DNA from 3 places in the Pseudomonas sp. D4-21 genome. Region 2 is predicted to be linked to each of the others. Evidence: riboswitches for the same ligand, from Rfam matches in the RefSeq annotation. Region 2 holds a riboswitch; each other region holds the start of a gene.

What was found. Region 2 has a riboswitch for cobalamin ahead of J3Q04_RS15260 (CbtB domain-containing protein). Riboswitches for the same ligand answer to the same signal wherever they lie in the genome.
Region 1: another riboswitch for cobalamin. It lies ahead of cobW (cobalamin biosynthesis protein CobW); the one in region 2 lies ahead of J3Q04_RS15260 (CbtB domain-containing protein).
Region 3: another riboswitch for cobalamin. It lies ahead of cobO (cob(I)yrinic acid a,c-diamide adenosyltransferase); the one in region 2 lies ahead of J3Q04_RS15260 (CbtB domain-containing protein).

The regions. Positions count from the first base shown of each region.
Region 1 is NZ_CP071664.1:3,314,273-3,321,239, reverse strand. It holds gene J3Q04_RS14725 (sugar diacid recognition domain-containing protein) at 167-1,291, shown strand; gene J3Q04_RS14720 (glycerate kinase) at 1,518-2,654, shown strand; cobalamin riboswitch at 2,759-2,995, shown strand; gene cobW (cobalamin biosynthesis protein CobW) at 3,095-4,159, shown strand; gene cobN (cobaltochelatase subunit CobN) at 4,163-6,967, shown strand, end outside.
Region 2 is NZ_CP071664.1:3,426,667-3,433,633, reverse strand. It holds partial or broken gene J3Q04_RS15285 (hypothetical protein) at 1-58, shown strand, start outside; gene nfuA (Fe-S biogenesis protein NfuA) at 303-887, shown strand; gene cobM (precorrin-4 C(11)-methyltransferase) at 1,194-1,940, opposite strand; gene J3Q04_RS15270 (cobalamin biosynthesis protein) at 2,011-2,415, opposite strand; gene J3Q04_RS15265 (CbtA family protein) at 2,412-3,107, opposite strand; gene J3Q04_RS15260 (CbtB domain-containing protein) at 3,119-3,307, opposite strand; cobalamin riboswitch at 3,404-3,624, opposite strand; partial or broken gene J3Q04_RS15255 (pyridoxal phosphate-dependent aminotransferase) at 3,732-4,939, shown strand; gene J3Q04_RS15250 (hypothetical protein) at 5,060-5,872, shown strand; gene J3Q04_RS15245 (hypothetical protein) at 6,060-6,967, shown strand, end outside.
Region 3 is NZ_CP071664.1:1,534,380-1,541,346, forward strand. It holds gene J3Q04_RS06855 (C40 family peptidase) at 1-391, shown strand, start outside; gene J3Q04_RS06860 (PQQ-dependent sugar dehydrogenase) at 475-1,785, opposite strand; gene J3Q04_RS06865 (hypothetical protein) at 1,971-2,555, opposite strand; cobalamin riboswitch at 2,716-2,925, shown strand; gene cobO (cob(I)yrinic acid a,c-diamide adenosyltransferase) at 3,007-3,618, shown strand; gene J3Q04_RS06875 (cobyrinate a,c-diamide synthase) at 3,615-5,027, shown strand; gene bluB (5,6-dimethylbenzimidazole synthase) at 5,024-5,674, shown strand; gene cbiB (adenosylcobinamide-phosphate synthase CbiB) at 5,671-6,579, shown strand; gene cobD (threonine-phosphate decarboxylase CobD) at 6,572-6,967, shown strand, end outside.

The DNA.
Region 1 (6,967 bases), 110 kb from region 2:
GCGTGCCAAGGGGTAACGTTGACCGCCCCTTGAGTCTCGGCCAGCCCAAGGTCCCGTGTCTTTGTGCCGCAGCACAACGTTTGCAATCCGACCCTGTGCGCCTGACCAATCCCGTGGGCGGCGCACCTCAAAACAACAATCACGCCGTTTGCAAGGAACACCGCCCATGTTCGAACTCGATCACGACCTGGCGCAGGACATCGTCGACCGGGCGATGGCGATTCTGCCCTATAACGTCAACGTCATGGACAACCAGGGCTTGATCCTCGGCAGCGGCGAGCGCGAGCGCATCAATACCCGCCACGAGGGCGCGCAACTGGTCCTCGCCAACGGACGGGTGGTGGAAATCGACGAGCACACCGCCGTCCACCTCAAGGGCGTACAGCCGGGAATCAACCTGCCATTGATGCTCGACCAGCGCTTGATCGGCGTGCTGGGCATTACCGGCGAACCCGCGCAATTGCGCACTTACGCCGAACTGGTGCGCATGACCGCCGAAATGCTGCTCGGCCAGCGCAACCAGCAGGCCGAGCAGCAATGGCGCCGTCAGCGTTGCGATGACTTGCTGGCATTGCTGCTAGGCGATGCCGGTGATTCGCCAAGGTTGCTCGATGAAGCGCAGCAGATGGGCCTCAAGCCGCAGCTGTCGCGCGTACCGTATCTGTTCGAATTGGGCTTGGAGCATGGCCCTGGTCAAACCGTCGAATCGCTGAGCGCCTGGCTGATGTCGCGCTACCCGGACAGCTGGTGCCTGACGTCGTCCAAATCCTCCTTGCTCTGGTGCCGGCCGGTCACGGCCTCGGTGGAGAACGAGCGGCTGCTGGGCAAGCTCGATGGCCTGGGCTGGAGCATCCTGCGAGTTGCTGTGGGCGGTCAGGCCGAGGGGCTGGCGGGGCTGCGCCGTTGCTACCGGCGGGTGGCGGATCTGCTGGCGTATGGGCGCGATGTCCTGCCGCAGTCGCGCTTGCTGCTGCTCAATCGCTATCGGCTGCCGGTGATGCTCTGGCGGCATCGCAGCGATGATGCCCTCGACGAACTGCTCAGCCCGTTGCGCAAAGTGATCGCCAAGGACAGCAACGGCCAATTGCTCGCTACCTTGCGAAGCTGGTGCGAACACGACGGCCAGAGCCAGGCCTGCGCCGACGCCCTGGGCATCCACCGCAACAGCCTGCGCTATCGCATGGAACGCATCGCCGAACTCAGCGGCGTCGACCCGCTCAGGCTGGATGGGATGCTGGCGTTGTACCTGGGGGTTCAACTGTTGCCACATAATCAAAATTTTCCGGAGTGACCCCCTTCGCGAGCAGGCTCGCTCCCACCATTGATCTCCAGTGATTACAGAATATGCGACCACAGCAGTTCCCATGTGGAAGCGAGCCTGCTCGCGAAGAGGCCAGCAATGCCAACCCATCCTTTGTGAATTTGACCAATAATGCCCAAGGTCTTTTGTGCGGCGGACCGGCGTCAGAATCGCGGTCAGCTGGCAGCATGCTGTACATCGGAACCGGAGAACAAAAATGAAAATAGTCATCGCCCCCGACTCGTTCAAGGACAGCCTCAGCGCCCAGGCCGTGGCGGACGCCATCGCAGGAGGGCTGGCCGAGGTCTGGCCGGACGCGCAGCTGATCAAGTGCCCAATGGCCGATGGCGGCGAGGGAACGGTGGAGGCGGTGCTCGCGGCCTGCGATGGCCAATGGCGCGAGGCGCGGGTCCGTGGCCCGCTGGGCGCCGCTGTCCAAGCCCGCTGGGGCTGGTTGCCCGACAGCCGCACGGCGATCATCGAGATGGCCGAGGCCAGCGGCCTGCAACTGGTGCCGCCGGGACAGCGCGACGCTTGTTCCAGCAGCACCTATGGCACTGGCGAACTGATCCGCGCCGCTTTGGATGAAGGGGCGAGCCGAGTCATCCTGGCGATCGGTGGCAGCGCCACCAACGACGGCGGCGCCGGGGCGATGCAGGCACTGGGCGTGGCGTTGCTGGACGACCAGGGCCAAGCCCTGCCCCCCGGCGGCCTGGCCTTGGGCAAACTGGCGCGTATCGACCTTGGCGACCTGGACCCGCGCCTGGCCGGCGTGTGCTTCGAGATTGCCGCCGATGTCGACAACCCCCTTTGCGGTGCCCATGGCGCTTCAGCCGTGTTCGGCCCGCAGAAAGGCGCCTCCGCCGAGCAGGTGCAACAACTGGACCGGGCGCTGGGGCACTTTGCTGAACATTGTGCCCAGGTGTTGAACCGCGACGTTCGCGACGAACCCGGCAGCGGTGCCGCTGGCGGCCTGGGGTTTGCCGCCAAGGCGTTCCTCCAGGCGCAGTTTCGTACCGGCGTGGAAGTCGTCGCGCAATTGACCGGCCTGGCCGCTGCGATCGACGGCGCCGACCTGGTGATCACCGGCGAAGGCCGTTTCGACGCCCAGACCCTGCGTGGCAAGACGCCGTTTGGCGTAGCCCGTATCGCCCAGCGGCGCGGCGTACCGGTGGTGGTCATCGCCGGCACGCTGGGGGAGGGCTACGAAGCGCTTTATGAGCACGGCATCGATGCCGCGTTTGCCCTGGCGAATGGGCCGATGACGCTACAAGAAGCTTGCGCCGATGCGCCACGCCTGCTGGCCGAGCGGGCCCAGGACATCGCCCGGCTCTGGCGAGTGGCGGCGCGCTGACTTGCCCTTGGGGCAGTCGCCAGGACGCATCAGTCGTCGGAGATTGCCTTGGGACATTGACCCGCCCGCACACCCTGCGTAGCCTTGCGCCTTCGAGGTTCTTCGGCACGCGCCGAAGCTAGGGTCTGTATGAAATGTTCGCGTACAGAGCCTGAGAAGGGAACGCGGTCCAAGCCGCGGCTGCCCCCGCAACTGTGAACGGTGCTGTTTCTGCAAGGCCACTGTGCTAGCCCTATACAACGGGCACACGGGAAGGCGCAGCAAAATGTCAGTCCCGGCTTTGAAAAAAGCCGATTTGGCCCGCCGTCAGCCAGGAGACCTGCCTCGACAACAGATTCTCACTACAACCGGGCGGGGTGATCCGGTGGCGAAATCTTCCGCGCGCGCCTGTGCCAGTGGTTGTCGTCCCGTTTGCCCGCCACCTTGCCAAAGGGCATCCGATGAAAACACTGGCCAAACTCCCCGTCACCATCGTCACCGGTTTCCTCGGGTCGGGTAAGACCACCTTGCTGCGGCACATGCTCGACAACGCCCAAGGCCGACGTATCGCGGTCATCGTCAATGAGTTCGGCGAACTGGGCATTGACGGGGAGATCCTCAAGCAGTGCTCCATCGGTTGCACCGAAGAAGAAGCCAACGGCCGCGTCTATGAACTGGCCAACGGCTGCCTGTGCTGCACCGTGCAGGAAGAGTTCTTTCCGGTGATGCGTGAGTTGGTGGCGCGTCGCGGCGACCTCGACCACATCCTCATCGAAACCTCCGGCCTGGCCTTGCCCAAGCCGCTGGTCCAGGCCTTCCAGTGGCCGGAAATCCGCAGCGCCTGCACCGTCGATGCGGTCATCACCGTGGTCGATAGCCCGGCCGTGGCCGCGGGCACCTTCGCCGCGTTCCCGGTCAAGGTCGATGCCCAGCGCAAGCTGGACCCGAACCTGGACCATGAATCACCCCTGCACGAGCTGTTCGCCGATCAACTGGCGAGCGCCGACCTGGTGATCCTCAACAAAGCCGACCTGATCAACCCCGAGGACCTGGCCAAAGTCCGCCTGGAAGTCGCCGAAGAGCTGCCGCCAGCGGTCAAGGTCATCGAAGCCAGCAACGGTCGCCTGCCGCTGGACGTGTTGATCGGCCTGGGCGCGGGCTCCGAGGAACACATCGACAGCCGCCACAGCCATCACGACCACCACCATGACGGCGATGACGACGACCACGATCACGATGCCTTCGATTCGATTTCCATCGAACTGCCCCAAGCTGACGAAAGCCTGCTGCTGGACGCGCTGACGCAACTGGTAATTCAGCATGACGTGTTGCGGGTCAAGGGCTTCGCGGCCATCCCGAACAAGCCGATGCGCCTGTTGATCCAAGGTGTGGGCACGCGCTTCGACAAGCACTTCGACCGCCAGTGGGGCGCCGATGAAGCGCGCGTCACACGTCTGGTGCTGATCGGCCAGGCCCTGGACGCCGGGCTGCTCGAAGCGCAGTTGCGCGCCGCCCTCAGCGTCTAAACCATGCACCTGCTCAGGACCCAGCCCGGTGGTTTCGTGTCGGATGACAACATCGCCGACCTCGGGCAAACCCCCGCCGAGCTGGTGATCCTGTGCAGCGGCGATTCCAGCCTGGCGCTGCTGGCAGAAGCGGCGCGGCAGTTGCCGGACGATTTTCCGCAGTTTCGCCTCGCCAACCCGATGCACGTGCAGAACCACGCCTCGGTGGATCTGTACGTTGAAGATGTATTGCGCCACGCCAAGGTCGTCCTGCTGTCGTTGCACGGTGGCATCGGCTATTGGCGCTACGGCATCGAGCGCCTGGTGGAACTGGCCGGGCGCGGGGTGAAATTGATCCTGGTGCCGGGGGACGACCGTCCGGACCCGGAGCTCAGCGATCTGAGCAACGTGTCCGCCGAGCACCGCGATCGGCTCTGGCAGTTTCTTCGTCAAGGCGGATTGGAAAACGCCCTTAACCTGTTCCGTCACCTGGGCAGCCAATGGTTTGGCCGCGATTATCCGTGGGGCGAGCCCCAGCCCCTGGCGCGCACGGCGATCTATCACCCGGAAAAAACCAACGCGACCCTGAATGATTGGCAAGCGGACTGGCGGGCAGGCGATCCCGTAGCGGCGCTGTTGTTTTATCGCTCCCACCTGCAAGCCGCGAACACCGCGTTCATCGACGTGTTCTGCCAGCGGCTGCAAGCGGCGGGGCTCAACCCTTTGCCGATCGCCGTGGCGAGCCTCAAGGAACCCGGTTGTCTGGCACAGGTGGAAGACTGGCTGGACGAAGTGGCAACGGGGGTTATTCTCAACACCACCGGTTTTGCACAATCGAGTCCGGAAGCGCCGCACCTGCGGCCGTTTCGCCGCGATATCCCGGTGATCCAGGCGATCTGCGCCCAGGACAACGAACCCGGCTGGCGCGCCAGCGAACAAGGCCTGGGCCCACGAGACCTGGCGATGCACATCGCCTTGCCGGAACTGGACGGGCGAATCATCAGCCGGCCCATCAGTTTCAAGGACCTGGCCTGGCGCAGCGAGCGCAGCCAGAGCGATGTAGTCTGCTACCGGGCGGTACCCGAACGCATGGATTTTGTCGCTGGAATGGCCCGCCGCTGGACCACCCTGGCGCGCCTGCCCAACGGCGAAAAGCGCGTGGCGCTGATCCTGGCCAACTACCCGACCCGGGACGGACGCATCGGCAACGGCGTCGGCCTGGACACGCCAGCGGCGGCGCTGAATATTCTGCGGGCGATGCAGGCCGAGGGTTATCCGCTGACCACCGAGCTGCCGGCCAGCGGCACCGCGCTGATCCGGCAGTTGCTCGGCGGCGTCACCAACGACCTGGACAGCCTCGACCTGCAGCCTTGTCATCAGAGCCTGGCCGTCGACGCGTACCGGGCCCTGTTCGACGCGCTGCCCGAGGCCAATCGCCAAGCGGTGCTGGACCGTTGGGGCGCACCCGAGCAGGACCCGATGTTCCGTGACGGACGCTTGATGATCGCCGGCCTGCGCCTGGGCCTGACGTTCGTCGGCATTCAGCCGGCGCGGGGGTATCAGGTCGATCCGAGCGCGGTGTACCACGACCCGGACCTGGTGCCGCCCCATGGCTACCTCGCGTTCTATTTCTGGTTGCGCCACACCTACGGCGCTCACGCCGTGATCCACGTCGGCAAGCACGGTAACCTCGAATGGCTGCCGGGCAAGGGCGTCGGGCTGTCGGAAAACTGCTGGCCGGACGCGCTGCTTGGGCCGCTGCCAAACATCTATCCGTTCATCGTCAACGACCCGGGCGAGGGCGCTCAGGCCAAGCGGCGTACCCAGGCGGTGATCATCGACCACCTGATGCCACCGCTGACCCGCGCCGAAACCTACGGGCCGCTGCGCAACCTGGAGCTGCTGGCTGACGAATACTACGAGGCGCAATTGCTCGATCCGCGCCGCGCCAGGGAATTGCAACGGGACATCCTGGCCCTGGTGCGCGAGACGCATATCGACCGCGAGCTGCAACTCGACGCCGGCCTCGACAGCGACGCCGACGCGGCGATCTGGCTGCCGCGCCTGGACACCTACCTGTGCGACCTGAAGGAATCGCAGATTCGCGATGGCCTGCATATTTTTGGCGAGTCGCCGAGCGGACGGCTGCGCATCGACACCTTGCTGGCATTGCTGCGCATTCCCCGTGGCGACGGCAAGGGCGCCCAGTCGAGCCTGCTGCGGGCCCTGGCCAAGGCGTTCGGGTTGGGCTTCGATCCGCTCGATTGCACCTTGGCCGAGCCTTGGGCCGGCGAGCGTCCCGAGGCTTTGCGCGACGTCAGCGATGAGCCCTGGCGCACCGTCGGCGACAGCCGTGAGCGTCTGGAGCTGTTCGCGGCGCGACTGATCGAGCAAGCCTTGGCCGGCGATATCGCGCAGCTCGACGCGCCGGGGTGGGAGACGGTGCACGGCATCATCGACCACCTGCGTGCCGTCGTCGCGCCACGCCTGGATGCCTGTGGCTCGGCGGAAATGGGCGGCTTGCTCGACGCATTGGGCGGGCGTTTCGTACCGGCCGGCCCCAGTGGCGCGCCGAGTCGCGGACGATTGGATGTGCTGCCCACCGGGCGCAACTTCTTCTCCGTCGACGTGCGCAACTTGCCCTCCACCACGGCGTGGCGCATCGGTTTTCAGTCGGCGAGCCTGATTCTGGAGCGGCACCTGCAAGACCACGGCGATCACCTGCGCCAGCTCGGCCTGTCGGTGTGGGGCACCGCCACCATGCGCACCGGCGGCGACGACATTGCCCAGGCCATGGCGCTGATGGGCGTGCGTCCGGTGTGGGCCACG
Region 2 (6,967 bases):
GGCCTGCCACGCCTGCCATGACTCTGCCTGCCAGTTGAACCTGGGCAGCGATCCGGGCGTGCTCAGCAGCTATCCGAATTTCATCTTCAACATCCCCGCCGGGCAGGTGCCGGCATTTGTCGACGCCATGGAAACCGACCCCATGGAAGCAGGGTGCTGGACATGAATCGCTACCAGAATCTCTGATCGAGGCGCCTGGCGATGTGCCTTCACATCGTCGGGTTCTTTCCTGACAAAAATACTAGGACTTTGTCCGGCGCGATGATTGGCGTAAACTGCCGGCAAGCCTGCGAGGAGTTTCCATGACCGCCATTACCATTACCGATGCCGCCCACGATTACCTGGCCGACCTGCTGTCCAAGCAGAACACCCCGGGTATCGGGATCCGCATCTTCATCACCCAGCCCGGCACCCAGTACGCAGAGACGTGCATTGCCTACTGCAAGCCGGGAGAAGAAAAACCTGAAGACACCGCGCTGGGGCTCAAAAGCTTCACCGCGTACATCGATTCGTTCAGCGAAGCTTTCCTGGACGATGCGGTGGTCGACTACGCCACTGACCGAATGGGCGGCCAGCTGACCATCAAGGCACCGAACGCGAAAGTGCCGATGGTCAACGCCGACAGCCCGGTCAACGAGCGCATCAATTACTACCTGCAAACCGAAATCAACCCGGGGCTGGCCAGCCACGGCGGCCAGGTATCGTTGATCGACGTGGTGGAAGACGGCATCGCCGTGCTCCAGTTCGGCGGCGGCTGCCAGGGCTGCGGCCAGGCCGACGTCACCTTGAAGGAAGGCATCGAGCGCACGTTGCTCGAGCGCATCCCGGAACTCAAGGGCGTACGCGACGTGACCGACCACACGCAGAAAGAAAACGCCTACTACTGATAGGTGTTCGCTGCGCGCAGAACACTGTGGCGAGGGAGCTTGCTCCCGCTCGATTGCGAAGCAATCGCAAGGCAACCGGCGCGTTCTCCGTGATGGGTGCGTGGGTTACCCAGGGACCGCTTCGCGGTCCAGCGGGAGCAAGCTCCCTCGCCACAACAGCTTCGGTGATCGGCGCGTAACCTGTGGGCACCTGCCGAACCCTGTGGGAGCGAGCTTGCTCGCGATAGCGGTGGGTCAGCTTGCGATGATGTTGAATGTGCCTTTGTCATCGCGATCAAGCACGCTCCCACAAGGGACCGTGATGAGTCAGGGTCGGTAGAGATGCGCATGTCCAGCGCGGTACAGCGATGATTCGCTGAATACATCATTGCCCAACACCCGTCCCACCAGAATCAACGCCGTACGCCGATAGCCCTTGGCCCGTACCTTTTCGGCAACATCCTCCAGCGTCCCCACCACCCAATCCTGATCGGGCCACGTCGCCCGGTGAATTACCGCAATCGGACAATCGCCGCCGTAGTGGGGCAGCAGCTCATCGATGATTTTTTCCAGATGGTTGACGCCCAAGTGAATCGCCATGGTGGCGCCGTGTTGCGCCAGGCTGACCAGCTCTTCTCCCGTGGGCATGGCGGTTTTGTCCGCGTAGCGGGTCAGGATCACGCTTTGGGATATGTCTGGCAGCGTCAGCTCGGCACCGAGCAGAGCGGCGCAGGCTGAAGTGGCGGTCACGCCCGGGATGATTTCGAAAGGAATGTCCAGCTCCCGCAGGTAGCGGATCTGCTCGCCGATCGCGCCGTAAAGGCTTGGGTCGCCGGAGTGCACTCGCGCTACATCCTGACCGTTGAGGTGTGCCGACTTTATCAGATCGATGATCTGTTCCAGGTGCAGCTCGGCGCTGTTGACCACTTGTTCGGCGCGGTGGCCTTCCAGCACGGCCGTTGGCACCAGGGAGCCGGCGTAGATGATCACGGCGCAGTTGCGAATCAGCCGCTGGCCCTTGACGGTGATCAGCTCCGGATCGCCAGGGCCGGCGCCGATGAAGTAAACGGTCATGACCGGTTCCTATGCAAAGATGAGGGCGTGCATGAGCAATGCTCATGATTCGGCGAGCGATTATCGAGTGTTACAAAGCCATCGCCAATGCCAATGTCGCCTGCGGGCCTTTCTGGCGGGTAACTCGCAATCTTGCGGGCGAAACACCCAGTTGATCGGCCAGGGCGAGGGCGGCGCTTTCGGCGACGCCATGGCAACCCATATGCTCGAAAGCGATGGCTGAGCGATGGCTGAGCTGTGCTTGATAACCCGCCAGTTGTTCAGCGCTGAAACACGTCAGCGGCAGCGATAATTGCGCTGCCAACTCCAGCAGCCCCGGCTCGTCACGCTTGCGGTCAATGCTCGCCAATGCCCTTATTTCGTCGAGCGCGATACCGTGGGCCAGCAGCGCCTGCTCAAGCAATGCCCGCAACGTGCTGGCCGGGCAACCGCGCTGGCAGCCGAGGCCGACCACCAGGATCGGCCCGCCACTCATGCTTGGTCGTGAGCCTGTGCACCACGGCGGAACAGCCAGGCGCTGATCAGGCCCAAGGCCAGCCAAAACGCAACATTGGTCAATTGCGAAGCGAGCTTGAACTCACTTTCCAGCGCCTCGGGCGCGAGCATGGAATGCACGTCCGGCTGCGGGGCGCCAATGACGTGAGGAATCAGCAAGGTCGCAAGGCCCAACACTTTCAACAGCCAATGCCGACCGAACGCAATCAGGGCGATGCCCACCGCCGTGCACGCAGCGGTGCCGATCCACCACATCTGCCGTTGGGCCAGATCCGCCGCAGCAGTGCCCGGCAGTTCCGGGGGCAAGCCCAGCGTCGGCGCCAGGACGAAGGTGGCATGGCCGGCCAGGCCCCAGAGCAAACCCTGGGATGTGCGCGTCGGTTCACGCAAGGGGTACAGGCCCGCGAGCATCAGCGCAAAACCCACCGCGACCACCAGGTTGCCGCCGGTGGTGGAGAGCACGCGTTGCCAGCCGTCCTCCGGCTCCCAGGCTTGCGCGTCATGGCTGTGTGCAACCCCAGCGGCGTGTTCATGGACCTCGGCGGCCGGGGCCTTTTCGTAGGTCTCGGCTTGCTGGATCAGCGGCGATACCCAAAAACTTTGTAGAAGAGTCAGCAGCAGGGCGGCCAACAATCCACTGAAACCGGCGGTTTGCGCGATACGCTTGATCATGGTGTCGGCGCTCAATGGCACGGGAACGCGGCGCTGTGCCGTGTGTCGTGGGCTGCGTTGTGCACCGCTTCGATGTGGGAGAAACCGGCGAAATACACCAGGCCCGCGCCGAGAATCGAGGCAAGGACCGCGGCGCTCAAGCGCTGGCTCAGGGTGACGGTGCTACTGTTCGTGCGGGCGGTGCTGCTGATGGTCGACATGGCGCTTCCCTCTGGTGTCAGCGGGCGGACCGAGCGCAATGAAAACCCAGGCGAAGACTCGCCGGGATTCGAACAGCGCCCGCCCACCGCGGGTTTGTTGAAAAGAAGTCATGGGCCGGTCTCCGGGCTCACGAGGGGCAGGGCCTGAGCCTTGCCTGAAAGCGTCCCCTTCCCATGCGCATGCACAGTGGTTTCGACGCTTCACTCGCTTACCGTTGCGGGGGCAGCACCGGACTGACGTGGCCTTGAAGTAAAGCACACGATTCACCGGTTTCCCGTTTCACCCTGTGAAGGGCACCCAAACTGGCGTACAGCAGACCATGGGCGAGGGCCGGGCGTCAATGCGCAAGGCCATCCAAACGGTGGCGCGCTTCGGGATTTGAGATAGGGTTGAGCTCAATACCGCGACTCACAAGGAAATGACATGCGCTTTTCAGCCCTGACCCAACGCATCACTGGCGACGGCGCTGCCGCCTGGGCCATTCATGACCGGGCACTGGCCATGCGCGAGGAGGGCAGGGACGTGCTGTTGCTCTCGGTGGGCGATCCGGATTTCGACACACCGCCCGCCATTGTCGAGGCCGCCGTCGCCAGCCTGCGTGCCGGCGATACCCACTATTCGGACACCAGCGGCTTGTACAGCCTGCGCGCCAGCATCGCCCGGCGGCACCAACAACGCTGCGGCCAACCAGTGGGCGCGGGCCACGTTACGGTGCTGCCCGGCGCGCAATGCGGCGTCTAGTCGCGCAATGCCTGCTCGACCCTGGCGATGAAGTGATCGTCGCCGAACCGATGTACGTCACCTACGAAGCGGTATTCGGTGCCTGCGCAGCGAAAGTGGTGCCGGTGGCGGTGACGCCGGAGAACGGCTTCCGAGTCCAGCCGGCCGACGTCGCCCGGCTGATCACCCCGCGCACCCGTGCGATGCTGATCAACAGCCCCAACAACCCCTCCGGCGCCAGCCTGCCGCTGTGCACCTGGCAAGCCCTGGCGCAACTGTGCATCGAACACGATCTGTGGCTGATCAGCGATGAGGTCTACAGCGACCTGCTCTACGAAGGCGAGCACATCAGCCCGGCCGGCCTGCCGGGCATGGCCGAGCGCACAGTCACCATCAACAGCCTGTCCAAATCCCATGCCATGACCGGTTGGCGCATCGGCTGGGCCATTGGCCCCGAACCTCTCGCTGAACACCTTTCCAATCTGTCGCTGTGCATGCTGTTTGGTTTGCCGGATTTCGTCCAGTGCGGTGCCCTGGTTGCCCTTGAACGGGATCTGCCGGAAGTGGCGCAGATGCGCGCGGAGTATCGCCAACGTCGGGACTTGGTATGCGCGGCGCTTGAGGGCTGTCCAGGGCTCAAACCTGTACGACCCGATGGCGGCATGTTCGTAATGGTCGATGTGCGTGAGACGGGGCTGGATGCCCAAACGTTTGCCGAGCGGCTGCTGGACGGGTATGGCGTGTCGGTGTTGGCGGGGGAGGCGTTTGGGCCGAGTGCGGCGGGGCATATTCGGATTGGGTTAGTGATAGGTCGGATGGAACTGGCGAAGGCGTGCCAGCGAATTGCCCACTGTGCTGTGGAACAACTTAGAGAAGCCCAAGGCGTACCCGCCGAGACGCCGGCCCGATGAACGGTAGGTTGACCTGTCAGATATGACAGTAGGCAAACATATATACCCGGCGCTTAATTGAATCGTGGACTTCGTTAGGCAATGTGCGCCCGCAGCGCACTTATCCGGAGCACGATACAAATGGCACAGCCGAACGGTCAAATCACAGCTGTACCTTTGCGCATAGATGGCGTGAGTGAACTGGACCCGGAAGGCCGTATTCCGTTAGAACAACTGACTAACGGAACGACCGGAAGAATAACGCGCTGGACCGATTTTCCGGGGCAGCCCGGAATATATACGGAGCTTACGGTTTATTGGAAGCAGCCAATAAATCCACCAACAGAAACGGTAATTTTTAACAACAGATACTATCAGGTAGATGATCGACCGGAGTTTACATTTCCAATAACGCCTCAAATGATGAGCGTCGACGGTACTGCCGAAATTCGCTATCTGTTAGAGCATAGTGTTAACGGAAATTTCGATCCTTCACCGATTCGCAAACTGACGATCGATCATACACCGGTGCTTGTACCAACCTTGGCGGAGCCGACCTTTCCGGACAGCAACTTATGGGGTTATCTCAATTGCACTTCGCCCGTGCCAATCTGGGAAAAGGTCAGGGTGGCGATAGCGCCTGAATCGATTTTCAATGGGCAGGACGAATGTGTTCTTGAGTGGCAGGGATTTAGCACTTTGAATGGCAGCCCTCCGGCACTGACGCCCATCTACGAGTTTCGCAAAACGATAAGTGACAGCGAAGCGGCCTATGGATTTGTCATGGAAATCCCTTTCGTACCCTATGTAAAGCCTATGGTGGATAGCGATTCCGGCATTGCTCAGTACACGATTTATCGAAATGGAATTCCTAAAGGTCGGTCGAAGAAAGGTTTGGTCAAGATCGATCGAGTCATTCCGGGCGAGACGGAGCCTTGTGGCGGATTTGTCTAAGATAGCAAAGGTGCATGAGGTATGAGGTAGACGGAACTTCGAGAGCGGTGCTTTCTTTTATAGTCTCGGCAGACGTTAAGGATTTGCGCTGCATTCGATTCGGTGGCGTGGTGACGATTGAATCTCTTTGAGATTTGAAGATGTCTCGTTCAGTTCAGTTCAGTTTATAGTTTATGGAGAAATAAAAATGACCAGTACAAGTACAAGTCCCAACGGTGAAGTATTAACGCTGAAGCAGATTGCTGAGCGCTCGCGGACAGCCTTACGCACGAAAAATTCTGACTCCGGCGTTCTGCTGAATCCCCCCGAAATTGTCGGACAGATCATAGACGACCTGATCCCCAAATCGGTGCTGGACACCCGGACGATGACGGTTCGATTCCATACCGGTGATATTGCAAGCCCGCATGACAGTGACGAATGGGAGTTGTATGAGCGGAAGGCGCCAGATACGGGGGACGGTACCATGGTCGCTGACGGCCAGTTTGGCCCTGTAACAGGTCGCCCGACGGAACTCAATATTCCGGTATCCACTATTGCGCTCGCGGATGATGACGCATCGAAAGCGTCAACGACTTACGAATATCAATTTGTCCACTACAAAGGCGCGGACGGCAACGCGGACATGTCGCCATGGTTCCCAGCAGAAATTGACCGGTATGCACCTGAGCATGACAAACCGTCGAATATGAGGCTGAAGCCGGAGGCCGCCATATTTGTAAATTTGGCTCCGGGTCAAGAAATTGATGATGATTGGCTCGCCAATAACAGCACGCTGGAGCTGGCCATCAATGTTAGCTATGACTTTCATCGTGATGACGATGTCATTCACGTCTATGCGGGGGACAGTTACGGTGTCGGGACGCCTGTACATACCCAAGATCTAACGTCATCTGGGGAGGTGTCGGTACCAACGGCAGCTATTCCGCAATTGGACGGGCAATATTACGTCTGGTACGTATTAGAAGATGTGGTTGGAAATATCAGCGAGGACGCGTTGGCGAGTGGCTACTATGTCCGTCGCCGGCCACGGCCTCAACTGCATGACTCTTATATTCCGAAAGGCATCTTGCCGGACGTTGTCGACTTGGAGGA
Region 3 (6,967 bases), 1.9 Mb from region 2:
GCTTTTCCGTGCGCTGGGCTTGGTGGGGACGCCCTATCGTTGGGGTGGCAACACGCCGGACTCAGGTTTCGATTGCAGCGGTTTGATCGGCTATGTGTACCGTGACGCTGCCGGGATCTCTTTGCCGCGTTCCACCCGCGAAATGATCAGCATGCACGCGCCAGAGGTCGGCAAAGATGCGTTGCAGACGGGCGACCTGGTGTTCTTCGCCACCAATGGTGGATCCCAGGTCAGCCATGCCGGGATTTATGTAGGGGAGGGACGTTTCGTCCACGCACCGGCCACCGGCGGCACGGTCAAGCTCGACAGTCTGTCCAAGGCCTATTGGCAGAAGGCCTACCTCGGTGCCAAGCGGGTGTTGCAACCGGAACATCTGGCGCGTAATCCCTGACCCTGACGATTGATTTTTTGCGACGCTGGATCGCTCTTGTGGCGAGGTAGCTTGCTCCCTCGCCACGGGGATCGGTTTGAGCGTTAATTTTTCGATACCCGCCAGATCTTGTTCCCTACGTCATCAGCCACCAACAACCCACCTTGTTTATCGATCACCACGCCCACCGGCCGCCCCTGGGCTTTTTCGTCTGCGTTGAGGAAACCGGTCAGCACGTCCACGGGCTGGCCCACGGGTTTGCCGGCATTGAACGGGACGAAGATTACTTTGTAACCACTGTGGGGCTTGCGGTTCCAGGAGCCGTGTTGCCCGATGAAGGCGCCTTCTGTAAACGGCGCGGGCAATGTGCTGCCTTCGGCGAAGGTCAGGCCCAATGAAGCCGTATGAGGGCCGACGGCATAGTCGGGAGCAATGGCCTTGGCCACAAGTTCGGGATTTTGCGGCTCGACGCGCACGTCGATGTTCTGCCCGTAGTAGCTGTACGGCCAGCCATAAAAGCCGCCGTCCTTCACCGAGGTGATGTAGTCCGGCACCAAGTCGCTGCCGATCTCATCCCGTTCGTTGACCGCCGTCCACAGGGCGCCGCTGCGAGGCTCCCAGGCCAGGCCGTTGGGGTTGCGCAGCCCTGAGGCGAAGATGCGGTGACTGCCGGTGGCCCGATCCACCTCCCAGATGGCCGCGCGGCCTTCTTCCGCGTCCATGCCATTTTCCGCGACGTTGCTGTTGGAGCCGGTCGTGACGTACAACTTGCTACCGTCCCGGCTGGCAATGACGTTCTTGGTCCAGTGGTGGTTGAGGGGGCCGCCGGGCAAATCGACAACCTTGGTGGGTTGCGCCTTTATTTGCGTATCGCCTTCCTTGTAAGGGAAACGGATCAACCGGTCGGTGTCGGCCACATAGAGGTCATTGCCCACAAGCGTCATGCCGAACGGGGAATTGAGGTTTTCCAGGAAAATCGTCCGGGTTTCGGCGACGCCGTCGTGATTGGCGTCCCGCAGCAGGGTGATGCGATTGGGGCTGGGGACGCCAGCGCCGGCGCGGTCCATGACTTTCTTCATGACCCAGCCACGAATGCCTTGGGTATCGTCGGGCTTGGGGGGAGCGTTGGTTTCGGCCACCAGCACATCGCCGTTGGGTAGCACGTAAAGCCAGCGCGGATGATCCAGGCCTTCGGCAAAGGCAACCACCTTCAGGCCTGGGGCCGGGGTTGGCTTGGCGCCGTCCGGCCATCCGATGGCTTCAGCGATGTTCACCGTGGGCATCAGGGTCTTGTTCGGCTCGGGCAGTTTCGGTGACGGGCCGATGCCGTCGGAAACCTGCAATGTCGACGACTCGCCGCAAGCGACAAGCCCTGTAGCAAGGGCGGCGATCAACAGGTGATTTGGCTTGAGCATGCGGACTTCCCTATGAGTGCATGTGATTACTCATAGAGAAGCGTAGACGTGGGATGGTTCAACGGTGGGTCGACCCGCCTGGCAAACGAATTTCCTGAGGGAGCGAGCCTGCTCGCGAAAGCAGGTCAACCTGGCAGTGAAATGCGGGTTGCTCCCCCGTCTAGCGAGCAGGCTCGCTGCCACAATCAACCATGAGCCTGCTTGAACAGCACCGCGACCCCTGGGTGATAGTGTCCGGCCTCGTTGCGCAACTTGCGGTAGGCATAAGGGAAGTACCAGGCCACGGCGCAGGTGTTTTCCTTTTGCAGGTCATCGATCATGTCCTGCAACTCTTCTGGCGTCGCGCTTTGCTGGGCTTTTTGCGGGGCGATGAACAGGCAACCCAGTTTCAGGTCGCTGGCGTAGCTGATCCGCTTGGCGTCGCTGGTGGCTTCCAGCAACGGTTGGGTCAGGTTCAGGTTGTTGACCTTCGGCCAGCGCTGCGTGCTCTGGATGTAGGCGCGTTCATCGCTGCTGGCAATCAACAGATCGGCGCTGACATTACGTTCGCCTTCTTCATTCTGCTTGCGAGTCGCTGCGTCCTGCAGCGTGACCATCTCCGCCATCCAGGCTGCGGCCGACAGCAGACCGAGATTGGCTTTTTCATTGTGCCAATAGGGTGTGTCGTTATCGCCGCGCACGGCGTTGTAGCGGTCGATACAATCGAACCAGCGTTCCAGCACCGGGCGCAGGAATTCCAGTTTCGGATTGCTGATGATCATGCCTTGCATCGCATTTGCCCTCTTGTTCTTGTGATATCGGGTCGTAGTGTCTCTTTGATATCACTTGCCGCAGGATCACACAAGATTGACGTCAGCTTATTGATCCCGGCCAATATCCATTGCGCTGCCCATCGCGGCTTTAATTGACGCTCAACCCCCAACCCTCTAACCTTCGCGGCTTGTTTCAGGTGCTCTATGGCAATGGCCGATAGGGTGAAACAGGGAAGCCGGTGCGTGCACACAAACCCGGCGCTGCCCCCGCAACGGTAGATGAGTCAAGGCTGCGTATAGGCCACTGTGTCGCATGACATGGGAAGGCGCACAGCCAGGCGTTACGCCGCTCATGAGCCCGGAGACCGGCCTGATTCATCCAACGGCATCACGGTGGGCGATGCCAGGCTCGTTGCCGTCCTTTTTTATGCCCGCCCGCCGTTATCCAGTCCCAACGGAGAGCTCCCCCATGACCGACACGCCCGATCGCGACGAACGCCACCTGGCGCGCATGCTGCGCAAGAAAGCCGTGATTGACGAGCGCATCGCCAATTCGCCCAACGAGTGCGGCCTTCTGCTGGTGCTGACCGGCAACGGCAAGGGCAAGAGCAGTTCTGCGTTCGGCATGCTGGCCCGGGCCATGGGGCACGGCATGCAATGTGGCGTGGTGCAATTCATCAAGGGTCGCAACAGCACCGGCGAGGAGCTGTTTTTCCGCCGCTTCCCGGAGCAGGTGCGCTTCCATGTCATGGGAGAGGGCTTTACCTGGGAAACCCAGGATCGCCAGCGCGACATTGCCGCCGCCGAAGCCGCGTGGGCGGTGTCCCGTGAGTTGCTCAGCGACCCGTCCATTGGGCTGGTGGTGCTCGACGAACTGAACATCGCCCTCAAGCACGGTTACCTCGACCTGGATCAGGTCTTGAGTGATCTGCAGGCTCGTCCGCCCATGCAACATGTGATCGTGACAGGCCGCGGCGCCAAGCCCGAGATGATCGAGCTGGCCGACACCGTGACCGAAATGGGCATGATCAAGCACGCTTTCCAGGCCGGGATAAAGGCGCAGAAAGGCGTCGAACTGTGAGCCGAGTGTCGACCGCCAGCCGCCATTGCCCGGCGGTCTTGATTGCCGCCCCGGCTTCAGGCCAGGGCAAGACCACCGTCACCGCGGCTCTGGCCCGGTTGCACCGCAACCAGGGGCGCAAGGTGCGCGTGTTCAAGTGTGGTCCCGACTTCCTCGATCCAATGATCCTTGAGCGAGCCAGTGGCGCGCCGGTCTATCAGTTGGACATGTGGATGGTCGGAGAGCAGGAAAGTCGCCGGTTGTTGTGGGAAGCCGCCGCAGAAGCGGACCTGATTTTGATTGAAGGCGTGATGGGGCTGTTCGACGGCACACCGTCTAGCGCCGACCTGGCCCGGCATTTCGGCGTGCCGGTGCTGGCGGTTATCGATGGCACGGCCATGGCCCAGACATTCGGTGCCTTGGCCTTGGGCCTGGCACGGTATCAGCCGGATTTGCCCTTCGCTGGGGTCTTGGCCAATCGGGTCGGCACCTTGCGCCACGCGCAATTGCTCGAAGGGAGCCTGACCGAAGGCTTGCGCTGGTACGGCGCGCTTTCGCGGGAAACCGGCATCGAGCTGCCGAGCCGCCATCTTGGTCTGGTGCAGGCCAGCGAATTGAATGACCTGGACGTGCGTCTCGATGCCGCCGCCGAGGCGCTGGCGGGCAGTTGTGAAGTAGCATTGCCGCCTTCGGTGGAGTTCGCGGCGCCGGAACTGACGGCCGTTGAGCGGTGGCTCGACGGCGTCCGCATTGCCGTGGCCCGTGACGAGGCATTTGCCTTTACCTATGGCGCCAGCCTCGATCTGCTGCAAGCCATGGGCGCGCAGTTGAGTTTCTTTTCGCCGATCCACGACACCCAATTGCCCGAGGCGGACAGCCTCTATCTACCCGGTGGATATCCCGAGCTGCACCACGTTGCCCTGGCGCAAAACGCGCCCATGCTGGCGGCGATCCGTGCCCACCATGCATCCGATAAACCCTTGCTCGCCGAATGCGGCGGCATGCTGTATCTGCTCGATTCACTCACCGACGTCGACGGCACGCGCGCCGAACTGGTGGGTATGTTGAGCGGCGATGCGCAGATGCAAAAACGCTTGGCGGCCCTCGCGCTGCAATCGGTGGATCTGCCGGAAGGCAACCTGCGCGGGCATACCTATCATCATTCCTTGACCAGCACCACGCTTGAGCCGATTGCCCGTGGGCATAGCCCCAATGGCGGGCGAGGGGCGGAGGCGGTTTTCCGACAAGGGCGGATGACGGCTTCGTACGTGCATTTTTATTTTCCGTCCAATCCGAGGGCGACTGCCGCTTTGTTTGCGCCGGACCGAGAAGCAGCCTTCGCGAACAGGCTCGCTCTCACAGGGGATGGTGTGATCTCCAGTACGACGCCTGCCAGTGTGGGAGCGAGCCTGCTCGCGAATCGGCCATGACAGACAGCACTTTTTCCCAGGCCGAACGCGAGGCCGTCTACCGCGCCATCGCCGAACGCCGAGACATGCGTCATTTCATCGGCGGCAGCGTCGAGCCGCAATTGCTGCGCCGGCTGCTCGAAGCCGCGCACCAGGCGCCTAGCGTCGGGCTGATGCAGCCGTGGCGGTTTCTGCGCATCAGCGATCGCGCCTTGCGCGGCGAAATCCAGAACCTGGTGGAAGAAGAGCGCATTCGCACCGCCGAAGCCCTGGGCGAGCGTAGTGATGAATTCATGAAGCTCAAGGTGGAAGGTATCCACGACTGCGCCGAAGTGCTGGTGGCCGCGTTGATGGACGACCGCGAGCGGCACATTTTCGGTCGCCGGACCTTGCCGGAAATGGACTTGGCCTCGCTGTCCTGCGCGATCCAGAATCTGTGGCTGGCGGCCCGCGTCGAAGGGCTGGGGATGGGCTGGGTGTCGTTGTTCGAGCCCCAGGCCATGGCCGATCTGTTGGGCCTGCCGGAGGGCGCAAAGCCCCTGGCGATTCTGTGCCTGGGGCCGGTCGAGGGCTTTTACCCAGCGCCCATGCTCGCCTTGGAAGGCTGGGCGAAACCGCGGCCGCTCGAGGAACTGATTTATGAAAATCGCTGGGGAGTGCGTCCATGAGCGTAGCGTTGCTCAGTGCCGCCGCGGTGGCGCTGGATGCGTTGCTGGGCGAGCCCCGGCGCTGGCATCCTCTGGTCGCGTTCGGCCGTCTTGCCAATCGTATCGAACAGCGTTTCAACTCCGGTGGACGGGGCTGGCGCAGTCACGGTGTCACGGCGTGGATCATCGCCGTGCTGCCCTTGACGTTGCTGGCCACAGCCTTGTCCTGGGCGCCCCTGGTAGGGTGGCTGGTGGACATTCTCGCGTTGTATTGCGCCCTCGGCTTGCGCAGCCTTGGTGAACATGTCGAGCCAGTGGCCCGGGCGTTGCGCAGTGGCGATCTGGACGAGGCACGCCAGCGGGTGAGTTATCTGGTCAGCCGCGAAACCGCCGAGTTGGATGAAAACGCCGTGGCCCGCGCCGCCACCGAGTCGGTGCTGGAAAACGGCAGCGACGCGGTGTTCGCCGCCTTGTTCTGGTTCGCGGTGGCTGGCGCGCCTGGCGTGGTGTTGTATCGGTTGAGCAATACCCTCGACGCCATGTGGGGTTATCGCAACGAGCGCTTCGAACGTTTTGGCTGGGCGGCGGCAAAGATCGACGACCTGCTCAACTACATTCCCGCGCGCCTGGTGGCCCTGACCTACGCGTTGCTCGGCAAGACCCGACTGGCGTTCAGATGCTGGCGCACCCAGGGGCCAACCTGGGACAGCCCCAATGCCGGGCCGGTGATGGCCGCCGGCGCCGGAGCGCTGGGCGTGGAACTGGGCGGCGCGGCGATCTACCACGGCGAGCTGCATCAACGTCCGCCCTTGGGCGAAGGCGTGCCGGCCAGTGCCGATTCCATTGATCGCGGCTGGCAATTGGTGCAACGCGGCGTATGGTTATGGCTGCTGATTCTCTGCCTCGGAGCCGAGTTTTATGCTTGAGCATGGTGGACGACTGCGCAAGGCTTCCCGGCAATATGGCATTGCCGAGGCCGACTGGCTCGACCTGTCCAGCGGCCTGGCGCCCTGGCCGTTCGACGTTCCGCCGATCCCGCTGCGGGCCTGGGCGCGCCTGCCCGAGGCCGAAGATGGATTGGAGCAGGCCGCCTGCGATTATTACGAAGCGACGCACGTGTTGCCGGTGGCCGGTTCGCAGATGGCCATCCAGCTGTTGCCGCGCCTGCGCCGGGCCGGCAAGGTGGGTGTTTTGTCGCCCTGTTACGCCGAGCACGCCGAAGCCTGGCGCCGCAGCGGGTACATCGTGCGCGAAGTGCTGGAGACGGAAGTCGATTTTTTCCTCGACAGCCTCGACGTGCTGGTGGTGGTCAAT